Regions from separate parts of the Streptomyces sp. NPDC030021 genome, predicted to be linked through region 2. Evidence: riboswitches for the same ligand, from Rfam matches in the RefSeq annotation. Region 2 holds a riboswitch; each other region holds the start of a gene.
What was found. Region 2 has a riboswitch for cobalamin ahead of ACZ4YL_RS15570 (cobalamin biosynthesis protein). Riboswitches for the same ligand answer to the same signal wherever they lie in the genome.
Positions count from the first base shown of each region.

Region 1: another riboswitch for cobalamin. It lies ahead of ACZ4YL_RS10340 (CoA-acylating methylmalonate-semialdehyde dehydrogenase); the one in region 2 lies ahead of ACZ4YL_RS15570 (cobalamin biosynthesis protein).
Region 3: another riboswitch for cobalamin. It lies ahead of ACZ4YL_RS06350 (ribonucleoside-diphosphate reductase subunit alpha); the one in region 2 lies ahead of ACZ4YL_RS15570 (cobalamin biosynthesis protein).
Region 4: another riboswitch for cobalamin. It lies ahead of metE (5-methyltetrahydropteroyltriglutamate--homocysteine S-methyltransferase); the one in region 2 lies ahead of ACZ4YL_RS15570 (cobalamin biosynthesis protein).

Region 1 covers NZ_JBVIAH010000004.1:313,803-318,748, reverse strand. Annotated here, with positions in the region: gene ACZ4YL_RS10350 (enoyl-CoA hydratase/isomerase family protein) at 1-688, opposite strand, end outside; gene ACZ4YL_RS10345 (acyl-CoA dehydrogenase family protein) at 685-1,839, opposite strand; gene ACZ4YL_RS10340 (CoA-acylating methylmalonate-semialdehyde dehydrogenase) at 1,836-3,335, opposite strand; cobalamin riboswitch at 3,540-3,710, opposite strand; gene ACZ4YL_RS10335 (short-chain fatty acyl-CoA regulator family protein) at 3,814-4,946, opposite strand, start outside.
Region 2 covers NZ_JBVIAH010000007.1:61,087-66,032, reverse strand. Annotated here, with positions in the region: partial or broken gene ACZ4YL_RS15575 (cobyric acid synthase) at 105-1,661, opposite strand; gene ACZ4YL_RS15570 (cobalamin biosynthesis protein) at 1,658-2,620, opposite strand; cobalamin riboswitch at 2,657-2,811, opposite strand; gene ACZ4YL_RS15565 (hypothetical protein) at 2,935-3,156, opposite strand; gene ACZ4YL_RS15560 (inorganic phosphate transporter) at 3,188-4,456, opposite strand; gene ACZ4YL_RS15555 (alpha/beta hydrolase family protein) at 4,767-4,946, shown strand, end outside.
Region 3 covers NZ_JBVIAH010000003.1:62,979-67,924, reverse strand. Annotated here, with positions in the region: gene ACZ4YL_RS06365 (carbon starvation CstA family protein) at 1-1,161, shown strand, start outside; gene ACZ4YL_RS06360 (CstA-like transporter-associated (seleno)protein) at 1,158-1,355, shown strand; gene ACZ4YL_RS06355 (GNAT family N-acetyltransferase) at 1,454-1,951, shown strand; cobalamin riboswitch at 2,003-2,124, shown strand; gene ACZ4YL_RS06350 (ribonucleoside-diphosphate reductase subunit alpha) at 2,268-4,646, shown strand; gene ACZ4YL_RS06345 (ribonucleotide-diphosphate reductase subunit beta) at 4,646-4,946, shown strand, end outside.
Region 4 covers NZ_JBVIAH010000015.1:46,693-51,638, reverse strand. Annotated here, with positions in the region: gene ACZ4YL_RS27105 (FAD-dependent oxidoreductase) at 1-1,103, shown strand, start outside; gene ACZ4YL_RS27100 (hypothetical protein) at 1,201-1,755, opposite strand; cobalamin riboswitch at 1,971-2,199, shown strand; gene metE (5-methyltetrahydropteroyltriglutamate--homocysteine S-methyltransferase) at 2,380-4,698, shown strand; gene ACZ4YL_RS27090 (TetR/AcrR family transcriptional regulator) at 4,695-4,946, opposite strand, start outside.

The DNA.
Region 1 (4,946 bases), on a different contig from region 2:
CGGCGGGCGCCGGACCGACGTACCGTTCCAGCACCTCGTGCACGGAGGCCCGTGCCAGGTCCGCGGCCAGCCGCGGCAGCAGCTCCGAGGGCACGAAATGATCGGCGAGCCCGCAGAGCAGCGCGTCCGCCGCTCCGGCGGGCGCCCCCGTCAGGGCCAGGTGGGTGCCGAGTTCTCCGGGCGCCAGCGCCAGCAGGTACGTGCCACCGACATCCGGGACGAAGCCGATGCCCGTTTCCGGCATGGCCACGCGGGAGCGTTCGGTGACGATCCGTACGGTGCCGTGGGCCGAGATCCCGACGCCGCCGCCCATGACGATGCCGTCCATGAGGGCGACGTACGGCTTGGGGTAGCGGGCGATGCGGGCGTTGAGCCGGTACTCGTCGCGCCAGAAGCCGGCCGAGGCCGTGCCGCCCGTGCGGGCGTCCTCGTAGATCGCGCGGATGTCACCGCCCGCGCACAGGCCGCGTTCACCGGCCCCCTCGATGACGACGGCCGCGACGTCCGGGTCGTGCTGCCAGTCGGCGAGCGCCCCGTCGATGCGCAGCACCATGGCGTGGGTGAGGGCGTTGAGGGCCTTGGGGCGGTTGAGGGTGATGTAGGCGGTGTGGCCCTCGGTCCGCAGGAGCACGTGGTCCTGGTCCTGGCCGTGGTCCTGGTCGTGGGCCCCGGGGGATCCGTGGTTCATCGCAGGGCCTCCGTGAGCCCGCGGGCGACGATGATGCGCATGACCTCGTTGGTGCCTTCCAGGATCTGGTGGACCCGAAGGTCGCGGACGATCTTCTCGATGCCGTACTCGCTCAAGTAGCCGTAACCTCCGTGGAGTTGGAGGGCCCGGTCGGCGACCGCGTAGCCGGTGTCGGTGGCGAACCGCTTGGCCATCGCGCACAGCTGCGGGGCCAGGGGGTCGCCCCGGTCCAGCGCGTCGGCGGCCTGGCGGACCAGGGCGCGGGCCGCGGCCAGCTCGGTGGCCATGTCCGCGAGCCGGAACTGCAGGGCCTGGGCGTCCAGCAGCCGGGCCCCGAACGCCTCCCGGTCGGCCAGGTACGCGAGGCTGCGGTCCAGCGCGCTCTGCGCACCGCCCAGCGAGCAGGCGGCGATGCCGAGGCGGCCGCCGTTGAGGCCGTTCATGGCGATGCGGAAGCCGTCGCCCTCGGCGCCGAGACGCCGGTCGGCGGGGACGCGGACCCCGTCGAGGATCACCTGGCGGGTGGGCTGGGCGTTCCAGCCCATCTTGCGCTCGTCCGGGCCGAAGGAGACCCCGGCGTCCGCGCGTTCGACGACGAACGCGGAGACGCCGCCCGCGCCCTCGCCGCCGGTGCGCGCCATGACGATGTAGACCTCGGAGGTGCCGGCGCCGGAGATGAACTGCTTGACACCGGTCAGCACATAGCCGTCGTCCGTGCGCTCGGCCCGGGTGCGCAGCCTGGCCGCGTCGGAGCCGGCGCCGGGTTCGGTCAGACAATAGCTGCCCAGCGACCGGGCGGAGCACAGGTCGGGGAGCCAGCGGGCCCACTGGTCCGCGTCCCCGTACCGGTCGACCATCCAGGCGACCATGTTGTGGATGGAGAGGTACCCGGCGATGGAGGGGCAACCGGTGGCGAGGGTCTCGAAGACGAGGACGCCGTCGCTGCGGCTGAGCCCGGAACCGCCGTGCTCCTCGCGGACGTAGACGCCGCCGAGCCCGAGGTCCGCCGCCTTGCGGATCACGTCCAGCGGGAAGTGCTTGTCCTGGTCCCAGGTGACGGCGTACGGGCCGAGCTGCTCCTGGGCGAAGTCGAGGGTGACCTCGGCGAGGGCGAGCTGATCGGGGCTGAGGGTGAGGGTCACCGGGCTCATCCCATCGTCGGGATGGTGAAGCTCGCGCCCTCCTTGGCCCCGGAGGGCCAGCGCGAGGTGACGGTCTTGGTACGGGTGTAGAAGCGGAACGAGTCGGGGCCGTGCTGGTTCAGGTCGCCGAAGCCGGACCGCTTCCAGCCGCCGAAGGTGTGGTACGCCACTGGGACGGGGATCGGCACGTTGACGCCGACCATGCCGGCGCCCACCCGGCGGGTGAAGTCGCGCGCCGTGTCCCCGTCACGGGTGAAGATCGCGACGCCGTTGCCGTACGGGTGCTCGGTGGGCAGGCGCAGGGCCTCCTCGTAGTCGGCGGCCCGTACGACGGACAGCACCGGGCCGAAGATCTCCTCGCGGTAGATCCGCATCTGCGGGGTCACGCGGTCGAAGAGGGTCGCTCCGGCGAAGAAGCCGTCCTCGTGCCCGGGCAGGGTGAACCCGCGCCCGTCCACGACGAGTTCGGCGCCCTCGGTGGCTCCGATGCCGACGTAGCGGTTCACCCGGTCGAGCGCGTCCTGGCTGACCAGCGGCCCGAAGTCGGCCTCGGGGTCGTCGGAGCGGCCCACGTGCAGGGTGGCGATGCGCTCCGTCAACTTGGCCACGAGGGCGTTCGCGGTCTCCTCGCCGACGGGTACGGCGACGGCGATGGCCATGCAGCGCTCGCCCGCGGAGCCGTAGCCGGCGCCGATGAGGGCCTCCACGGCCTGGTCGAGGTCGGCGTCGGGCATCACGATCATGTGGTTCTTGGCGCCGCCGAAGCACTGGGCGCGCTTGCCGTGGGCCGCGGCGGTGGCGTAGATGTGCGCGGCGATCGGAGTGGAGCCGACGAAGCCGAGGGCCTGCACGCGCGGGTCTTCGAGGAGGGTGTCGACGGCCTCCTTGCCGCCGTTGACCACATTGAGCACGCCGGGCGGCAGACCGGCCTCCAGGAACAGCTCGGCGAGGCGCAGCGGTACGGAGGGGGCGCGCTCGGAGGGCTTCAGGATGAAGGAGTTGCCGCAGGCCAGGGCGGGTGCGGCCTGCCACAGGGGGATCATCGCGGGGAAGTTGAAGGGGGTGATCCCGGCGACCACGCCCAGCGGTGAGCGCAGGGAATGCACGTCGATCCCGGTACCCGCGTTGTCGGTGAACTCGCCCTTGAGCAGGTGCGGGACACCGGCGGCGAACTCGACCACCTCCAGGCCGCGTTGCAGGTCTCCGTGGGCGTCGGCGACGGTCTTGCCGTGCTCGGAGGACAACAGCCGGGCGAGGGAGTCCCGTTCGCCCTCGACCAGCTGGAGGAAGCGCAGCAGTACGCGCGAGCGGCGCTGCGGGTTCCACTGCCCCCAGTCGGCCTGCGCCTCCTCGGCGTTCGCGATGGCGGCCTCGGTGTCGGCCCGCCCCGCGAGCGGTACCCGGGCCTGGACGGCACCGGTGTTGGGTTCGTACACGTCGGTGAAGAGGCCGGAGGATCCGGTGGTGTGCTTGCCGCCGATGAAATGGGTGAGTTCACGGACCATGGGTGCCTGCTCTCGTCAGGTTGGATCCGGGGATGGCACGGCCGACCGGCGGACCGCACCCGATGGGGCGCGCCGCTGGGGAGGGTCGTGGGACTGGTCGAAAGAGACGACCTATGAGCGCGCGAACGTGTGTGTGCGCTCCGCCGGATCACCAGGGTCGTGGGTACAAACCGGTGCCATGCGTGTCTGCTCCATCCTCGTGGACAACACGGAACATCCGCGGCCGGTATCCTGACTCCCGGATCCCCGCGTGCCGCCCGCCTTCCCGACAGGCCTCGTCAGTGGCGTGTTGATGGCAGCACACTCCCCGGTCACAGTGGCGGGACCGTGCCGGTTTCTCACCGGCTTCCCTGCACCGCGGACCTTGTGCCACGAACATATAGTTGGACGTCCTAGTAAGTCCAGAGCCGCCGCCGCGCGCCTTCGCCATCCGGCCGCGTCGCCCCGCCCGCGACCCGAGTCCGCGGTTGACGCCCGCTCAGTCCCGCGCCGGGGCCGCGTTCCTGGTCACTGGGTACGGGATGAAGGTGCTGCTGTTCTCGTCCACGGCCAGCGCCCGCCCGAGCGGCGGCACGGCCCGCTGCGGGCAGTCGAGGCGTTCGCAGAGGCGGCAGCCCATGCCGATCGGGGTGGCGGCCGCCGTGTTGTCGAGGTCCAGCCCGTCGGCGTACACGAGCCGCGAGGCGTGCCGGATCTCGCAGCCGAGCCCGATCGCGAAGGTCTTGCCGGGCTCGCCCCAGCCGCCGCGGTGACGGGTGACGGCCCGGGCGGTCCACAGGTACCGCTGCCCGTCGGGCATGGCGGCCACCTGGACGTGGATGCGGCCGGGCGCGGCGAAGGCCTCGTACACGTTCCACAGCGGGCAGGTGCCGCCCGCGCGGGAGAAGTGGAATCCGGTCGCCGACTGCCGCTTGGACATGTTCCCGGCCCGGTCCACCCGGACGAAGGAGAAGGGCACCCCGCGCAGCCTGGGCCGCTGCAGGGTGCTCAGCCGGTGGCAGACCGTCTCGTAGCCGATCCCGAAGTGGTCGGTGAGCCGCTCGATGTCGTAGCGGAACTCCTCAGCAGCCGCGTGGAAGGCGCGGTACGGGAGGATGAGCGCGCCCGCGAAGTGGTTGGCGATGCCGATCCGCGCGAGGGCGTGGACAGGGGAGCCGGGCGGGAAGTCCTCGGCGGCCAGCCGGTCCAGCTCGTCCCCGTACTCGATCAGCGCCAGCTGGGTGGCCATCCGGAACGCCTGCTGCCCCGGCCGGAGCCGGTTCGACAGGTGCAGCACCCGGGCGGCGGGGTCGTAGTGGTGCAGTCGGTCGGAGTCCGTGGCCGTCCGGATCCCGTGCCGGTCGGAGAGCCGGCGGGTCAGCGCGCGGATGACGTCCCCCGGGTGGATGCCGATCTCGGCGGCGAGACCCTCGGCGGCGAGATCGGTGTCGTGGAGGTAGTTCTGCCGCCGGTAGAAGAACTCGCGGATCTCCTCGTGGGGCGAGCGCGGACTGTCGGTGGCCGCGTCCCGGCCGTCGGCGGCGTCGGCGAGCCGCTCGGCCAGGAGCTGGCTGCGCCGGCCCAGGTCCAGCAGGACCGAGGCGACCGCGGGCATGCGGGTGGCCAGTTCGG
Region 2 (4,946 bases):
CCCCTCCCCGCGGTAGCCGGGGGAGTTTGAGGCGCGGGTCTGGGCGGAGCCCGGTTTCGGGAAGGGGCGGGGTGGGGGACAGCCCCGCAGGGCCCGGCCCCTCATGGTGCGCCCGGCGGCAGGAAGGGCAGGCCGGCCGGGGCGCCGTCCTCGATCAGCTGCAGCAGCGCACGCGTATCCGCGTGTTCCTCGATCAGGTCGCCCAGCAGGTCCAGCTGCTCCTCCCGCAGCGCGGCGAACGAGGTGTCCGGCGCCGGGACGAAGCGGCGGCCGGCGGCCGTGGCCACCTCCCGCAGGAACGCCCGGCGGAAGCCGTCCGACTCCAGCGATCCGTGCCAGTGGGTGCCCCACACCGACCCGACCCGGCAGCCGTCCAGGAAGGCCTCGCCGCCGAGCACCTCGGCGACGCCGTGGTGGATCTCGTAGCCCGCGACGTCCTCGCCCAGCGCCGAGCCCACCGGTCGGGCCAGGGTCTTCTCGCGCTCGAAGCGGATGCGCACGGGCAGCAGGCCGAGGCCGTCGACCTCGCCCGCCTTCGATTCGACCTCGTCCGAGATCCGCTCGCCCAGGACCTGGAACCCGCCGCAGATGCCCAGGACCGGCCGCCCCTCGGCGGCCCGTCGCAGCAGCGCGTCCGCGAGCCCGCGTTCCCGCAGCCACTGAAGGGCCTTCACCGTGCCCCGGGTGCCGGGTACGACGACCAGGTCCGCGTCGGCCAGTTCCTCGGCCCGGTCCACGAACCGCACCACGACCCCCGGCTCCGCCGCGAGCGCGTCGACGTCCGTGAAGTTCGACATCAGCGGCACCGCGCACACGGCGACCCGCAGCACGTCCTCGCCCACCGGCGGAGCGACCACGGACTCGCGTACCGCCCCGCGCAGGGAGACCCGCAGGCCGTCCTCCTCGTCGATGCCCAGGCCGTGCTGGAACGGCAGCACCCCGTACGTGGCACGGCCCGTCAGGCCGCGGAGCATCTCCATGCCCGGCTCCAGCAGCGACACGTCGCCGCGGAACTTGTTGACCATGTATCCCGCGATCAGGGACTGGTCCTCGGGGGAGAGCAGCGCCGTCGTCCCGAAGAAGGACGCGAAGACCCCGCCGCGGTCGATGTCCCCGACCACGACCACCGGGAACCGCGCGGCCCGCGCGATCCCCATGTTCACGATGTCGGTCCGGCGCAGGTTGATCTCGGCCGGACTCCCCGCCCCCTCGCAGATCACGGCGTCATACGTGCCCCGCAGCTGCTCCAGGCAGTCCGTGACGATGCCGAGCAACTGCTCCTGGCGCCCGCCGTGCAGCGCCTTTCCGGGGGACGACCCCCCAGATCCCCCGAAGAACCCGCGGGCGCTCATCTCGCCCACCGGCTTGCCCAGCAGCACCACCTGGCTGCTGCGGTCACTGCCCGGCTTGAGCAGCACCGGGTTCATCAGCGCGGTCGGCTCCACGCGGGCCGCCTGGGCCTGCATCGCCTGGGCGCGCCCGATCTCGGCGCCCTCCAGCGTCACGAAGGAGTTCAGCGACATGTTCTGCGCCTTGAACGGCGCGACCTTCACACCCTGCCGGGCCAGCCAGCGGCAGATGCCCGCCGTGACCACGCTCTTGCCCGCGTCCGAGGTGGTGCCCGCGACCAGCAGACCGCCGCCGCGCTTCGCGCCGCTCATCCGCGCCGTCCTCTCCGTGCCGTTCGGGAGACCAGCAGCCGGGCGGCCACGCAGGCGCCCAGGGCCAGCCAGGTCACCTGCCGCGACAGCCGTACCGCCCGCTCGATGTCCGCGACCTCCACCGGCCGCCCGGCCCCGCCGTTCAGCACGGCCCGGTGCTCGACCCGGCCGCCGTACGCGAGGGTTCCGCCCAGTCTGACGCCCAGCGCCCCGGCGAAGGAGGCCTCGACGGGTCCGGCGTTCGGGCTCGGGTGCGCGGCGGCGTCCGCACGCCAGGCCCGTACGGCGCCCCGCCGGTCGGGGCCGGCCAGCACGGCGGCGACCGCCGTCAGCCGGGCCCCCGGCCAGCCGGCCAGGTCGTCGAGCCGGGCGGAGGCCCAGCCGTAGTGCAGGTAGCGGGGGGACTTGTGGCCGACCATCGCGTCCAGGGTGTTCACGGCGCGGAAGGCCAGCAGTCCGGGGACTCCGGCGACGGCGCCCCACACGAGGGCCCCGACCACCGCGTCGGAGGTGTTCTCGGCGACGGATTCCACGACGGCGCGGGCCATCTGCTGCCCGTCCAGGGCCTGCGGGTCGCGTCCGCACAGGTGGGGCAGCCGCTCCCGGGCCACCTCGATGTCCCCGGCGGCGAGCGCGCCGCCGATGGCGCGGGCCTCACGGCCCAGGGAGGTACCGCCCACGACGGCCCAGGTGGCGGCGGCCGTCAGGGCGATACGGGCGACTGCGGGCCGGGAGCGCACGGCTCGGGCGCCCAGCGCTCCGACGGCGGCCGCGCCCCCGGCGCACACCAGGGTGTGCAGGAGGCCCCGGGCGCGGTCGTCGCGCCACAGGGAGCGTTCGACGGCGGCGGCGGCCCGTCCGAAGGCGGCCACGGGGTGCCCTCGGCGCGGATCCCCGAGGATCCGGTCGCCGATCAGGCCCGCCGTGGCGCCGTACGCGAAGACGCGATCGGCACGCATGGTGACAGGTATGTCCTCACTCAGGGTCCGCGCCCTGGTTCGACGTGTCCGGCGGCGAGAGTTCCTGGCTCCCGGGACGCACGCGCGGCGTGCGGTTCCGGTGACAGTGGCGGGACCGCGCCGGATTCGCACCGGACTTCCTCTCCATGCCGCCGTATTGGCTCCGGCAGTCCACCACGCACGCCGAAGGCCCGTCAACTCGCCGTTGACCTGCGGCGCGGCAGGGGCGCGGCAGGGGGCGAGGGATGCGAAAGGCTCCCTCCGGGACAAACCCGGAGGGAGCCTTCACGCCTGGTCGGCCGCAGGGCGGCGGATCAGGCGACGATCAGGTAGATCCCGTAGCCCACGGCCGCGGCGATGACCGCGAAGCAGGCGTACGCGCCGCTGCGGGCGAGGGTGGCGGTGCCACCCTGCTCGGTGGCGGTCTCGTGCTTGGACAGGCCCACCAGGCCCAGGGTGAAGAGGGCCACGAGGGCGACGGTGGCGAAGAGGCTGACCCCGAAGACGGAGCCGAGCGCTTCCCAGTCGATCTTCATACTGCCGTTTCCTCTTGTGTCTCTGTCTCGGTCAGACCGCGGCGGCCGGAGCCGCCGGGGTCTGCGTCGCGGCCGGGATGGTGGCCTTGAGGTCTTCGTCCGTGACCGCGGCGGTGGTGCCGGCGGCGGCGACGGTCGGCGGGACGGTGACCGCGGCGATCGCCGTGGTGACGACACCCGGCTCCTCGGCGCGGGCCGGCTCCACCTCGTTGACGTTGTTGTGGTCGACGACCTGGCGGCGCGAGATGAACCAGATGGCCAGGCAGGAGCCGATCAGGAAGAGCGTGACCGCGGCGATGCCGACGTCACCGATGCGCATGACCAGCTCGGCACCGGCCGAGACCAGCGCGGCGGCCGGCAGGGTCAGGCCCCAGGCGATGAACATGCGGGTCGCGGTGGACCAGCGGACCACACCGCCCTTGCGGCCCAGGCCCGCACCCATGACCGCACCGGAGCACGAGTGGGTGGTGGAGAGCGAGAAGCCCAGGTTCGAGGAGGCGAGGATGACGGACGCGGCCGAGGTCTGGGCGGCGAAGCCCTGCTGCGGGTGCAGGTCGGTCAGGCCGCTGCCCATGGTGCGGATGATGCGCCAGCCGCCCAGGTAGGTGCCCATCGCGATGGCCATGCCGGCGGAGACGATGACCCAGACCGGCGGGTTCGCGTCGGGCGCGATCGCGCCGCCGGCGATGAGGGCCAGGGTGATGATGCCCATCGTCTTCTGCGCGTCGTTGGTGCCGTGCGCGAGGGAGACGAGACCGGCCGAGGCGATCTGACCGGCGCGGTAACCCTTGGCGGAGGTCTTCTCGCCGACCTTGTCGCCCAGCTTGTAGGTGAGCTTGGCGGCCAGGTACGCGGCGATGCCGGCCACCAGCGGGGCGGCGATCGCGGGGATGAGGACCTTGGTGACGACGACGCTGCCGTTGACCGCGCCGATGCCGGCGGAGGCGACCGCGGCACCGATCAGGCCGCCCATCAGGGCGTGCGAGGAGCTGGAGGGGAGACCGACCAGCCAGGTGACGAGGTTCCAGAGGATCGCTCCGACCAGGGCGGCGAAGATCACCTCTGGCTGGATGCCCTCCTCGTTGACCAGTCCCTTGGAGATCGTCTTGGCGACCTCCACGGACATGAACGCGCCGACGAGGTTGAGCACGGCGGACATGGCCACCGCCGTCTTGGGCTTGAGGGCGCCGGTCGAGATGGTGGTAGCCATCGCGTTGGCTGTGTCGTGGAAACCGTTCGTGAAGTCGAACACGAGAGCGGTGATGATCACGATCCCGAGGAGAAGCGTTATGTGCTCCATTTACCCAGGCTTCTGTTTGACGTCAGTGGCTCGGCGACCGTAGGCAACCTGGGTGAACGGAAGATGAACTGACTTGGGCGGAGCGGTGTACTGGCACGGGGTGCGATCGGGCCATTCGTCCTGATTCTGGCGTAGATAACACTATTAATGCACGTCAAAGCCGGGTGAATGAACCCCTCCACAGGGGGTTCGCCGCGCATGCGATCCCGCCCCCCGGGCCTCGAATGAGACCTAGATCACTCCTTCCGCGCTCGCCGTGGAGGGATCTCCTCCGGTGGCCCGCACGAGGCCCCGACCCGACACTGGAGCAGTGCGTACCGCGACAGCGACGGCTGCGGCCGTCACGACGACCCTCCTCGGTGCCGGCGCGGCCGCCGTCGCCGTCGCCCGGCACGCCGCCGACGCGGCCCTGCGGTCCGAACCGGGCCGCCCGCTCCCCGGCGGACCGAAGCTCAGCGTCCACTCCGCCGCCGACGGCCGGATCACGCTG
Region 3 (4,946 bases), on a different contig from region 2:
ATCGCCTGTGGCGCGCTCTCCGGCTTCCACGCCCTGGTCTCCTCGGGAACCACCCCGAAGATGATCCAGAAGGAGACCCAGGTCCGCATGATCGGCTACGGCGCCATGCTGACCGAGTCCTTCGTCGCCGTCATGGCGATCATCGCGGCCTGCATCATCGAGCCCGGGCTCTTCTTCGCGGTCAACTCCCCCGGCGGGGTCATCGGCACCACGGTCGAATCCGCCTCCCAGGCGGTGACCAACTTCGGCTTCGCCATCTCCCCCGAGGCGCTCGCCCAGGCCGCGAAGGACGTCGAGGAAGCCAGTCTGCTCTCGCGCACGGGTGGCGCGCCGACCTTCGCACTCGGAATGTCGGAGATCTTCTCCGCCGTGGTCGGCGGCGCCGGCATGAAGGCCTTCTGGTATCACTTCGCCATCATGTTCGAGGCGCTCTTCATCCTGACGACGCTCGACGCGGGCACCCGCGTGGGCCGGTTCATGCTCCAGGACACCCTCGGCAACGTGCACAAGTCCTTCAAGGACGTCAGCTGGAAGCCCGGCGTGTGGTTCGCGAGCGCGATCGTCGTCGGCGGCTGGGGCTACTTCCTGTGGGTCGGCATCAAGGACCCGCTCGGCGGGATCAACCAGCTCTTCCCGCTCTTCGGCATCGCCAACCAGCTGCTCGCCGCGGTCGCACTGGCCGTCTGCACCACGCTGCTGATCAAGTCCGGCCGGCTCAAGTGGGCCTGGGTGACGGGCGTTCCGCTGGTCTGGGACGCCACGGTGACCCTCACCGCGAGCTACCAGAAGATCTTCTCCGAGGACGTGAAGGTCGGCTTCTTCGCCCAGCGCGACAAGTACCAGGCCGGCATCGACGCCGACAAGGTCCTGCCGCCCGCCAAGAACATGGACGACATGCACACCGTGGTCACCAACGCCACAGTCGACGGCGTCCTGTGCGCCCTCTTCGCGGTCCTGATCATCGTGGTCCTCGCGGACGCGGCCCGGACCTGCCTCAAGGCCGTCCGCGACCCGGGGTCGGCGACCCTCTCCGAGACCCCGTGGACCGAGTCGAAGATCGTCGCTCCGGCCGGACTGATCGCGACCGCCGAGGAGCGGGCGGAGCTCGCCGCGGCGGGCCCGGACGCGGGCGGCGGACACGTCAAGGAGCCGGTGGCGTGAGCACCGTACGGAGCGTGCTGGCCAGGGCCCGGTTCTACGTACGGGAGTTCTCGGGGGAGGCCGCGTACGACCGCTACGTGGCCCACGCCCGCTCCCACGACCCGGACGCGGAGGTCCTGACCCGCCGCGCCTTCGAACGCGCCCGTACGGACGCCCGCGAGGCGGACCCCCGCGAGGGCTTCCGCTGCTGCTGAGCCCCGCCCCGCACACCGAAGGCCCCGCCGCTCCCCGCGGCGGGGCCTTCGTACGGTCGGCGCCCGCCCGTCGGCACCCGTCCTGCACACTCGACCGCATGGACATGGTGATCAGGGCGGTGCTGCCCGCCGAGTACGCGGAGCTGGGTGAGATCACGGCGCAGGCCTACCTCGCCGACGGGCATCTGGACTTCAACGAGGACGACCACTACCTGAACGTGCTGCGCGACGTGGCCGGCCGGGCCGCCCAGGCCGAGGTGCTCGTCGCCGAGCGGGACGGGCGGGTGCTGGGCGGTGTGACCTTCGCCGCTCCGGGCAGTCCGCTCGCCGACATCGCGGCCCCCGACGAGGCGGAGTTCCGGATGCTCGCGGTGGCCCACGAGGCGCGCGGCCAGGGCGCCGGCGAGGCTCTGGTGCGCGCCTGCGTCGAGCGGGCGCGGGCCCTGGAGGGCGTGACGGGCCTGGTTCTCTCCACCCAGCGCAGCATGGCCGGCGCCCACCGGATCTACGCGCGCCTGGGCTTCGTACGCACTCCGGAGCGGGACTGGGCGCCGATCGAGGGCCTGACACTCCTCACTTACCGGCTCAAGCTGTAGCCACGCCGACACTACATGTGGGGGTTACCGCACAGGGCCGCCCCCACATGTATGCTCATGCCTGCTGTCGCTGCAGGGGAATCCGGTGCGAATCCGGAACTGTCCCGCAACGGTATGAAGTGTCCGGCTACCGGACGCCAAGTCCGATGACCTGCCGACAGCGCGCCCGGCTCGACCGAACCGGGTGCCGATTCGTCCGGGCCTCGCGGTTGGGCCGGTGGACGCCATGCGGGGTACGCGTTCTCGTCGCGCCCGCATGCGCCCGCTCGCGCCCCGCTCCGCCGATGACCGGGCCGAGCGAGGGAGAGCTCCCGCCGTGACCATCGCGCCTTCCGCACCGCGCGCCGAGTCCACTTCTGGCGACAACACCGAGGGCCCGGGGGCCACGCTGCTGCGTACCCTCACCGAACTTACGGCGGACCTCCCCGACACCGACCCCGGCCGGGTCGCGGCCTCCGCGCTGCGCGGCCGCAGCTCCGCCGCCGACGACGCCGAACTGCGCGGGCTGGCCACGGAGGCCGCCGCCGGTCTGATCTCCGAGGACCCGGCCTACTCCCGGCTCGCCGCCCGCCTGCTGACGCTGGCCGTGCGCGACGAGGCCGCGAGCCAGGGCTCCACGTCCTTCTCGGCCTCCGTCGAGGTCGGCCACCGCGAGGGCCTCATCGCCGACCGCACGGCCGAGTTCGTCCGCACCCACGCGGGCCGGCTCGACTCGCTCGTCGAACTGACCCTCGCCGAGGGCGCCGACGACCGCTTCGGCTTCTTCGGCCTGCGCACCCTGCACAGCCGCTACCTGCTGCGCCACCCGATCACCCGTCAGGTCATCGAGACCCCGCAGTACTTCATGCTGCGCGTGGCCTGCGGTCTGGCCGCCGACGACAGCGTCCAGGCCGTGGAGGAAGTGGCCTCGCTGTACCGGCTGATGAGCCGCCTGGACTACCTGCCGTCCTCCCCCACGCTCTTCAACTCCGGTACCCGGCACCCGCAGATGTCCTCCTGCTACCTGCTGGACTCCCCGCTGGACGAGCTCGACTCGATCTACGACCGCTACCACCAGGTCGCCCGCCTCTCCAAGCACGCCGGCGGCATCGGCCTCTCGTACTCCCGTATCCGCGCCCGCGGTTCGCTGATCCGTGGCACCAACGGCCACTCCAACGGCATCGTGCCGTTCCTGAAGACCCTCGACGCCTCCGTCGCCGCCGTGAACCAGGGTGGCCGCCGCAAGGGCGCCGCCGCCGTCTACCTGGAGACCTGGCACGCGGACATCGAGGAGTTCCTGGAGCTCCGCGACAACACCGGTGAGGACCAGCGCCGTACGCACAACCTGAACCTCGCCCACTGGGTGCCGGACGAGTTCATGCGCCGCGTGAACGCCGACGCCGACTGGTCGCTGTTCTCCCCGGCCGACGTGCCCGAGCTGGTCGACCTGTGGGGCGACGCGTTCGACGCCGCCTACCGCAAGGCCGAGGCGGACGGCCTGGCCCGCAAGACCATGCCCGCCCGCGACCTGTACGGCCGGATGATGCGCACCCTCGCGCAGACCGGCCAGGGCTGGATGACCTTCAAGGACGCCTCCAACCGCACGGCGAACCAGACCGCCGAGCCGGGCACGGTCGTGCACTCCTCGAACCTGTGCACCGAGATCATCGAGGTCACCAACGACGGCGAGACGGCCGTCTGCAACCTCGGCTCGGTCAACCTGGGCGCCTTCGTCGTGGACGGCGAGATCGACTGGGAGCGGATCGACGAGACCGTCCGCACCGCCGTCACCTTCCTCGACCGCGTGGTGGACATCAACTTCTACCCGACCGAGCAGGCCGGCCGCTCCAACGCCCGCTGGCGCCCGGTGGGTCTGGGCGCGATGGGCCTCCAGGACGTCTTCTTCAAGCTGAAGCTGCCCTTCGACTCCCCCGAGGCGAAGGCTCTGTCCACCAAGCTCTCCGAGCGCATCATGCTGGCCGCGTACGAGGCCTCCTGCGACCTCGCCGAGCGCAGCGGCCCGCTGCCGGCCTGGGAGCAGACCCGTACCGCCCGTGGTGTCCTGCACCCGGACCACTACGACGTCGAGCTGAACTGGCCGGAGCGCTGGGACGCGCTGCGCACCCGCGTCGCCGAGACCGGCATGCGCAACTCCCTGCTCCTCGCCATCGCCCCGACCGCCACGATCGCCTCGATCGCCGGCGTGTACGAGTGCATCGAGCCGCAGGTGTCCAACCTCTTCAAGCGCGAGACGCTCAGCGGTGAGTTCCTCCAGGTGAACGGCTACCTGGTGGAGGAGCTGAAGCAGCTCGGCGTGTGGGACGCCCAGACCCGCGAGGCGCTGCGCGACTCCTCCGGGTCGGTCCAGGGGTTCAGCTGGATCCCGGCCGAGGTCCGCGAGCTGTACCGCACGGCGTGGGAGATCCCGCAGCGCGGTCTGATCGACATGGCGGCGGCCCGTACGCCGTTCCTGGACCAGTCGCAGTCGCTGAACCTGTTCCTGGAGACGCCCACCATCGGCAAGCTCAGCTCGATGTACGCGTACGCCTGGAAGCAGGGCCTGAAGACCACCTACTACCTGCGCTCTCGCCCGGCGACGAAGATCGCCCGCGCCGCGCAGGCGGCCACCCCCGTCGAGCTGCCGCAGGCGGTCGCCGACGCCGAGGCGCTGGCCTGCTCCCTTGAGAACCCCGAGTCCTGCGAGGCCTGCCAGTAATGAGCTCCAACGACCAGAAGAACCTCCTGGACCCGGGCTTCGAGCTCACGCTCCGCCCGATGCGCTACCCGGACTTCTACGAGCGCTACCGGGACGCGATCAAGAACACCTGGACCGTCGAGGAGGTCGACCTCCACTCGGACGTCGCCGACCTGGCGAAGCTGACGCCCTCCGAGCAGCACATGATCGGCCGGCTGGTCGCGTTCTTCGCGACGGGCGACTCGATCGTCTCGAACAACCTGGTGCTGACGCTCTACAAGCACATCAACTCCCCGGAGGCGCGCCTGTACCTGTCGCGCC
Region 4 (4,946 bases), on a different contig from region 2:
TCACCTTCCGGTCCCAGATGCTGCCCCACGTGGTCGGCGACCGGCGATTCATCGTGTGCTACCTGACCAAGCCCGATGCCGACGGGGCCCTGCTGCCGGTCGACAACGGCGAGCGGTGGGTCTTCCACGCGCCCTGGCACCCGGACCGGGGGGAGACGCTGGAGGACTTCACCGACGAGCGCTGCGTGGAGCACATCCGCCGGGCCGTCGGCGCCCCCGACCTGGACGTCGAGGTCACCGGGAAGGCCCCGTGGCACGCCGCCGAGCGGGTCGCCGAGCGGTACGCGGTCGGCCGGGTCTTCCTGGCCGGTGACTCCGCCCACGAGATGTCCCCCACCGGGGCGTTCGGCTCGAACACCGGCATCCAGGACGCCCACAACATCGCCTGGAAGCTCGCCGCGGTGCTGGACGGTTCGGCCGGGCCGGGGCTGCTGCAGACCTACGAGGCCGAGCGGTTGCCGGTGGCCCGGGCGACGAGCGAGCGCGCCTCGGCGCGTTCGGCGGAGCACAGCCACCCGGGGTACGAGCCCGACCCCGAGCCCGGGTCCGCCTCCGAGCCCGCGTCCACCTCCGGGGCCGCGTCCGCGGCCGGGCCGGACTCCGCGCCGGGCGGTGGCGGCGGCCGGCAGGGCGGGGTCCTCTCCGTGGCCATGGGCTACCGCTACAACCGGGGCGCGGTGCTGGGAGCCGACCCGGACCGGCCCGTCGTACCCGACCGGATGCGGCTCTGCGGCGATCCGGGCAGCCGCGCACCGCACATGTGGCTGTGCGGTCCGGGGGATCCGGAGCCGAAGTCCACCGTGGACCTCTACGAGCGTTCCTTCGTCCTGCTGTGCTCCGAGGGCACGACGTGGCGTGCCGCGGGGCGGTCCGTCGCCGAAGAGCTCGGCCTGCCCCTGGACGTGTACGCGATCGGTACCGGCCCGGAGGCCGACCTGATCCCGGCGAACGGCGGCGACTGGACCGAGGTGCACGGCACGACCGAGGAGGGTGCGATCCTCGTCCGCCCGGACGGTTTCGTGGCCTGGCGCTCGGCGCAGGCGGTGGCGGATCCGGCAGCGGTCCTCCACGAGGTCCTGACCACGCTGCTGGACCGGTCCTGATCCGACCGCATCCGTTCCCGGAGAGACGAGGGCGCCGTCCGGCGGAGTGATCCGCGGGACGGCGCCTTTCACCTGGCGACGAGGCGGCCGGACCGGGTCATCGCGTCGTCTTCGAGCCGAGGCCCCCGGGTGTCCTGGGAACCCAGTCGGGGACCGCCGAGGCCTGCTTCGGATCCGGCTCCCGCATGGACACGCGCCAGCCGTTCTCTCCGGTGCTGCCGGTGAGGCGCACCACGAACGACTTGGTCTGGCCCGTGTCGTGGAAGTACACGACGACGAGCTGCCGCACGGACCCCTCGTCGTAGAACTCCGCGGTCACCTTCCCTTTGGCCCCCTCGTGGAAGGCCCGGATCCAGTTCCGGGCGGTCCGCTCGACGTCCCCCTTCGCGTCATCGGGCTCGGCGGCGAGCGCCTCCACCTCCTCGGCCTTGCCGTCGGCGAGCCGCCAGATCAGCTTCTGGGTGATCCGGAGGGACTCGGAGGTGGGGTACCCGACCACGCCCAGCGGTTCGTGGCCCGCGTAATCGGTCGCGTACTGCAGCTTCTCCTCGTCGGCGGCACACGCGGTGAGGCCGCCCCAGGCCAGCACGGACACCAGGGCGGCGCGTACGACGAGGGCAGCCCTGGGCCGGGCGCTCATCGGGGAACCCATACTTCCTCGGTCTTCCGGTGGTCATCGAGCGATCTCGATGCAGAGAGCTGCAACGTACTGCGCTGACCGGGCAGTTCGATCCGGTAAACGGACAAGAGGGACACAACTCGCGCCTCAGTGATGCAATTCACTCAATGGCTGGATTTTGACCCTCATGGGTCTCACCCCGCCATCCGGATGCCGGACAACTCCGCGCGCCGGCGGGGAACGCCGACTACTCTGGCCGGGCAGCTGGTTCGCCCCGTCCGCCAGGCGGGATGCGTCGTAAGAGGGAACCCGGTGGGAATCCGGGACTGCCCCGCAGCGGTGAGCGGGAACGACCGCCGTCATACGCACTGGGCCCGGACGGGCCTGGGAAGCGACGGCCAGTAGGAGTCTCGTACGGCATCCGTACGACGAGACGTGCCCGCGAGTCCGAAGACCTGCCCGTTGCCCGTACGCGACCGATCGCGCACGGAAATCCCGGTGACCTCGTGGGCGGGTCGGCGACATGTCAGGCGGACGACCGCGGACGCGTGCAGCTGCACGTACCCGTACCCGGTCGGGATCCGCCCGGTTCGTCATCCCTTCGCGCCCTCGGCCCCTCACCGGGTCCACAGGAGAACGCTCGCGAAGGAGAGTTCCGTGACCCGCACGACCCCCGCCGCCGCAGGACGGCCCACCGTGGCCACCGTGTACGGCTACCCCCGCCAGGGCCAGAACCGCGAACTGAAGAAGTCCGTCGAGGGCTACTGGAAGGGCCGCGTCACCGCCGACGCCCTCCGGGAGACCGCCCGCGACCTGCGCCGCACCAACTGGCAGCAGCTGGCCGACGCCGGCATCACCGAGGTGCCGACCGGTGACTTCTCGTACTACGACCACGTGCTGGACACCAGCGTGATGGTCGGTGCCGTCCCCGAACGGCACCGCGCCGCCGTCGCGGCCGACCCGCTCGACGGGTACTTCGCGATGGCGCGCGGTACGCAGGACGTGGCGCCGCTGGAGATGACCAAGTGGTTCGACACCAACTACCACTACCTGGTGCCGGAACTCGGCTCCGACACCGTCTTCACCGCCGACTCCACCCAGCAGGTCGCCCAGCTGGGGGAAGCGCTCCGGCTGGGCCACACCGCCCGCCCGGTCCTGGTCGGCCCCGTCACCTACCTGCTGCTGGCCAAGCCCGCCCCCGGCGTCGCCGCCGGCTTCGATCCGCTGGCCCTGCTCGACCGGCTCCTGCCCGTCTACGCCCAGGTCCTGGCCGACCTGCGCGCCGCCGGAGCCGAGTGGGTGCAACTGGACGAGCCCGCCCTGGTGCAGGACCGCACCCCGGCCGAGCTGAACGCCACCGCCCGCGCGTACCGGGAACTCGGCGGCCTGACCGACCGGCCCAAGCTGCTCGTCGCCTCCTACTTCGACCGGCTCGGCGAAGCCCTGCCCGTGCTGGCCAAGGCACCCGTCGAAGGGCTCGCCCTGGACTTCACCGAGGCCGCGGCCGCGAACCTCGACGACCTCGCCGCCGTCGGGGGCCTGCCCGGCAAGCGCCTCGTCGCCGGTGTCGTGAGCGGCCGCAACATCTGGATCAACGACTACGAGAAGTCCCTCGCCACCCTCGGAACCCTCCTGGGGCTCGCCGGCCGGGTGGACGTGGCCACCTCCTGCTCCCTGCTCCACGTGCCGCTGGACGCCACCGCCGAACGGGACATCGACCCGCAGGTCCGGCGCTGGCTCGCCTTCGCCCGCCAGAAGACCGCGGAGGTCGCCACCCTCGCCCGGGGCCTGGCGCGCGGCACGGACGCCATCGCCGCCGAACTCGTCGCCAACCGGGCCTACCTGGCCTCCCGCGCCGGCTCCGCCCTCACCCACGATCCGGCGGTCCGGGCCCGCACCGCCGCCGTCACCGACGCGGACGGGCGGCGCGGCCGGCCGTACGCGGAGCGGGCCGCCGCCCAGCGGGCGCACCTGGGTCTCCCGCTGCTTCCGACGACCACGATCGGATCGTTCCCGCAGACCACCGAACTGCGCACGGCCCGCGCCGACCTGCGGGCCGGGCGCATCGACACCGCCGGCTACGAGGACCGCATCCGGACCGAGATCCGGGAGGTCCTGGCCTTCCAGGAGAAGGCCGGCATCGACGTCCTCGTGCACGGCGAGCCCGAACGCAACGACATGGTCCAGTACTTCGCCGAGCAGCTCACCGGGTACCTGGCCACCCAGCACGGCTGGGTCCAGTCCTACGGCACCCGCTACGTCCGCCCGCCCGTCCTGGCCGGTGACATCTCCCGCCCCGACCCGATGACCGTGCGCTGGACCACGTACGCCCAGTCGCAGACGTCCAAGCCGGTCAAGGGCATGCTGACCGGCCCCGTCACCATGCTCGCCTGGTCCTTCGTCCGCGACGACCAGCCCCTCGGCGACACCGCCCGCCAGGTGGCGCTCGCCCTGCGCGACGAGGTGGGCGACCTGGAGGCGGCCGGCACCCCGGTCATCCAGGTCGACGAGCCCGCCCTGCGCGAGACCCTCCCGCTGCGGGCCGCCGACCACGCCGCCTACCTCGCCTGGGCCACGGAGTCCTTCCGGCTCACCACCGGCGGAGTCCGCCCGGACACCCAGATCCACACGCACATGTGCTACGCCGAGTTCGGCGACATCGTGGAGGCCATCGAGGATCTCGACGCCGACGTCATCAGCCTGGAGGCGGCCCGTTCCCACATGCAGGTCGCCGGTGAACTGGCGGGCGCCGGCTACCCGCGCGAGGTCGGCCCCGGGGTCTGGGACATCCACTCGCCGCGGATCCCCTCCGTGGCCGAGGCGACGGCTCTGCTGCGCAAGGGACTGGGGGCCATCCCGGCGGAGCGGCTGTGGGTCAATCCCGACTGCGGCCTGAAGACCCGGGGCTGGCCGGAGACCCGGGCCTCCCTGGAGAACCTGGTCGAAGCGGCCCGGCACGTACGCGCCGAGCTCTAGATCGCCGTCTCCTTCGGACCGTCGTCGCCGACGAGGCCCGCGACGTGGTCGGTGATCATGTCGAGGATGTCCGCCGAGATCCTGTCGTCGCCCAGAGCGAGATGGTTCAGCGTCAGCCCGTCGGTCATGGCGGCCAGATAGCGGGCCAGCACGCTCACGGGCACGCGGAGTTCGAAGGCCATGTGGTGCCGGAGCTGCTCGATCAGTTCGGTGTAGGTGGCGCAGTACCGCTCGTACTGCCGCCGCGC